One region of the Evansella sp. AB-rgal1 genome, then DNA from elsewhere that is predicted to be linked to it. Evidence: riboswitches for the same ligand, from Rfam matches in the RefSeq annotation. Region 1 holds a riboswitch; the other holds the start of a gene.
What was found. Region 1 has a riboswitch for thiamine pyrophosphate ahead of ACERII_RS03295 (acetylornithine deacetylase). Riboswitches for the same ligand answer to the same signal wherever they lie in the genome.
Positions count from the first base shown of each region.

Region 2: linked by a shared signal. The riboswitch ahead of ACERII_RS24355 (LuxE/PaaK family acyltransferase) and the one ahead of ACERII_RS03295 (acetylornithine deacetylase) in region 1 are both predicted to bind thiamine pyrophosphate.

Region 1 is NZ_JBGUAU010000003.1:100,443-102,648, forward strand. It holds gene ACERII_RS03295 (acetylornithine deacetylase) at 1-891, opposite strand, end outside; TPP riboswitch at 1,052-1,154, opposite strand; gene ACERII_RS03300 (choice-of-anchor L domain-containing protein) at 1,403-2,206, shown strand, end outside.
Region 2 is NZ_JBGUAU010000047.1:9,515-11,720, forward strand. It holds gene ACERII_RS24350 (hypothetical protein) at 1-337, shown strand, start outside; TPP riboswitch at 693-798, shown strand; gene ACERII_RS24355 (LuxE/PaaK family acyltransferase) at 970-2,079, shown strand; gene ACERII_RS24360 (acyl-CoA reductase) at 2,081-2,206, shown strand, end outside.

The DNA of each region.
Region 1 (2,206 bases):
CACTTCTTCATGATTCTCATTCGGATAAAAATGAACAGTAATCCATAATCGGCACTCATCTGCAATGAAAGCGGCATGACGTCCGCCCTCAATTACAGCAGGATTAATCGTATTTGCTCCAGGTGGACAACCAGGGTAACTCTTTGTCACTGCCCAGTGTCTTTCTAAATCTTGCAAACCTTGAATCACTTTTGTCATCTTTTCAATGGCACTAGCACCAATTAGACCACCACCAGCATGAATCATATTGCGGCGAGTTGCATCGTGAAATGTTCTCTCACTTTTAATCGTAATCCACCCAGTAATAACGCCACCTTGTCCTTGAATATGTAAATCACTCGTGTCTACCACAATCGCAAAATCTGCCTTCGCGCCACCGTTACGCTTACAGCATTGCAACGTTCCTGCTTCCCCGACTTCTTCTCCAATCACTGATTGAAATGAAAGATCACCAGGAAATTTCACTCCTTTCTCTCGAAGTAATCTCAGAGCAAAGAGTGCACCAGCTAAGCCACCTTTCATATCAGCGGCTCCACGACCAATAACATATCCATCACGGACAATTGGAGTGAAAGGGTCTAATTCCCAAGCTTCATCAGGACTTACCTCTGCAACATCAACATGACCATTAATAATGAGACTCTTATAACGCCCACTATCTGTGCCCTTTAAAAACCCCACAACATTGGGATCGTTCGGATACACATCCCACATATCAATCTCAAAACCTAGATGACTCAAATACTCAGCTACAAAGTCCTGTGCTTCTTTCGTGTTCCGAGCAGGTGGAGCAGGAGTTTCATAGGAAATGAGTGTCTTCAGTAACTCAATCATCTCATCCTGCCGAGCGTCCACATCACTAAGGAGTTCCTCTAACAAGTCTTTATTCATTCAATTTCCCCTCCTTCAAAACTGTCACAAAATCGTACAGTCCCAGGTCCCTGAACTTTTTGTGACAACATACAAAAAAGCCACTTCTTGTTGGAAAGAAGCGGCTTTAAACAACCAAATAATACATGATGCAAAGGGAAACAATGGTCTTTCCCTTTACTATGTCTTTACACTTCTTCCCTACGCTAGTGCGAACTAGATCAGGTTATAAGGGTTAAGACGATCGTCTCTCTCAGCTTTATCAAGCACCCCTAGTAGTGGTACATATGAAATTATTTAAGAGTTTTGAAAATTAACAACTCGCTTATAGTTGTATCATACTATGGAAAGTTCTTCAACTACCTATTACATTTTTTCTCTCTAAGACTTTAGAAAGATATCTAGTTAGTTCGAATTAACTGATTTAGAAAATATACCCAAATTTAATACTTTAGGATAATACTCAAAGGGAAACTGCGGTGCTAGTATTGGTGAGAAGATTCTATAAAACGCACGAAGAGGAGGTAAAATATTGTATAAGAAAAGTTGGAAAATACTTAGCATTTGTTTCCTTTCAGTAATCCTCATAATTGGACAACCAGTACTAGCAAACACAGAAGAGGAAGGTCTTATCGTAACAGACATGAACCAATTAACAAAAGAAAACCTTGTAGAAAGTCTCCTTGGTGAAGGAGTAACAGTTACGAACATATCACTTAAAGGAGTAGATGTATCTTCTGGTTTCTTTACAGGTGGAGAGGATATTATCGGTTTTGATCAAGGAATCATACTAAGTACAGGCTCTGTACATAATGTTATTGGTCCCAACACATCGGATACAATAGCATATGAAACAGGCTTACCAGGTGACGAAGATCTTGATAAATTAATTCCTGGCTATAGGACATATGACGCAACTGTACTAGAATTTGACTTCATTCCGGAAAAAGATAGTATATATTTCCAGTATGTGTTTGCATCTGATGAATACAATGAGTATGTAAATTCTTCATTTAATGATGTCTTTGGCTTTTTTATTAATGGGGAAAACGAAGCAAAGCTTCCTGGTACCGACATTGTTGTTTCTATTAATAATGTGAACGGAGGAGAGCCGTATGGAAGTGACAATGCCTCGAATCCTGAGTTTTACCGTAACAATGATATTGAGAGTGGTGCACCACTCAATACGGAGATGGATGGGTTAACAGTAGTCTTGTCTGTTGAGGCACAAGTGAACGCTGGAGAAGTGAACACAATAAAAATGGCAATTGCCGACGCAGGAGATCGAGACTTAGATTCTAATGTTTTTATTAAAGCTGGTAGCTTCACGGACCGC
Region 2 (2,206 bases), on a different contig from region 1:
TTCTCAAGATGGTACAACAATCTATATTGGAAATGATGATATGTCTTTTTCTAACGAAATTCCATTTACCCACCAATACAATATTAGTACTAGAACCATCAAGGAAAACTCGGAACAGCCTTCAGAGTTTTTTATGCCAATTAATATTGAACCACCTGGTATTAATGAGGAGTACGATAAGTATTTCGATTTACAATATCTTTTGGATAATAAAATTGTAGAAGTGGATAATTCTTTTATTTATTTACGTTCCATAGATTGGAATATGAAAAACTTACAAATTGTTATTTGTCAGTATGAAGATGGAGAAAGTATAGTTTTTGATGTGTTTAAATGAGAAAATGGAACAAAGAGGAGAAGGGGTTTGTTAAACTAACGGATGCATGGGTTAGTTTTAACAGTACAGTTAAATTGAATCCAAGATCACAACTCCATTTTATTTAAGAAGCCATAGTATTCTAGAAAAGAAGAGAATTAATAATCCTTTGTTAATAAACACCGGTGTGTAAAGATATCTTTACTATTTTCAGGAGGTGGATGATGTTTGAAGGTGATAAACCATTGGGCACTTTTACCTAAGGATGACATAAAAGCAGAAATTACGGTTGAAGAGGATGCAGCAACAATCTAAGTTGACATGTAAGTGTGACATGATAAGATGGATATGATTCATTAACTTTATATAACTAAATGTTAACCACTAGGGGGGCCTTATTAGGCTGAGATGAGAGCGTCGCTTTCAAACCCTTTGAACCTGAACTAACTAATATTAGCGTAGGGAAGTGGACATCATAAAAGCTATTTAGTTTCTTCCGTATTATCTAGTTAAAATTGATGGCCGCTTTCTATTTGAGAGCGGTCTTTTTCTGTTTAATGAAGGAACAGAGGGAAAGGTACTATGTTTCAGTAAAGAATTGACACAAAGACCCTGTTCATGTTCCACAAATCATTAGTATTGGGGTGTCACATATGTTAGAGGATTATTTAGCATTAAAACAAGAGTTGAGTACTTTTATCTCACAGCCCACTTCCACGGAGGAGGCCTTTAATGAGATGGCATTAAAAGTATTTCAGTTTCAATATGAACATAATCAGCCCTTCCGTAAATTTTGTAGGAAACGGCGTGTTTCCCCGAGAAAAGTGAAGCACTATACGGAAATACCACCTGTTCCTATCGATGCTTTCAAACTAACAACATTATCTTGTCATCCAATAGAAGAAGCGAAAGCACTGTTTATGACAAGTGGAACAACAAACCCAGAGAAACGGGGAAAAAACTATCATCGTGATTTAGAAATCTATGATTTATCGATGAAGACGCATTTTAAATCTCATATTATTCCTGATATGGATAAAATGAAAATGTTCGTTCTTTTTCCTACAGAAGAGGAGATGCCAAACTCATCGTTAGCACACTATTTACATATTGCGATAAATACATTTGGTACAGAAGACAGTCAATATGCTTTTTCAAAAGAAGGTTTTGAAATAGATAGCTTCATAGAGGAGCTGCAAAAACAGCAAGAGCCAATTCTTCTGATAGGTGCAACATTCTCTTTCATTCATTTATTAGATGAATGCAAAGAAAGAGGGATCCGATTTAACCTTCCTACTCATAGTCGCATCATGGATACAGGTGGTTCCAAAGGACGATCACGGGAAATGACTCCAGAAGTATTTAGACAAGAAATGAGTGAATTGTTCTCCATTCCACCGGAACTATGCGTCAATATGTACGGAATGACAGAATTAAGCTCACAGATTTATGATCGAAATCTTTTGGATTTTTATAAGGATCATCCAATAAGTACACGGAAACAAACACCACATTGGGTTAAAACAGTCATCATGGATTTGGAAAAAATGGAGGAAAAAGCTCCAGGTGAAAAGGGAATAATTGTTCATTACGATTTAGCAAATATTAATTCGGTGATGGCAATTCTCACAGAGGATATGGGAGTTCAAGAGGAAGATGGCTTTTATTTATTAGGTAGAGCGAAAGGCGCAGAAGCAAAAGGCTGTTCCTTAGCTGTAGAGCAATTTATAGCCTCCTCTAAGAACTCTGAAGGTGAATCCTAACATGTATAGATGTTATTTTATTCCGAATCAATGTAAGGATCTCTTTGAAGCTGCCACATTTAAAACGCTAGTTTTTGAAAATCATGGAGAAAAAGTAGAATTAGAAGTCCCTGAATTAACACCAGAA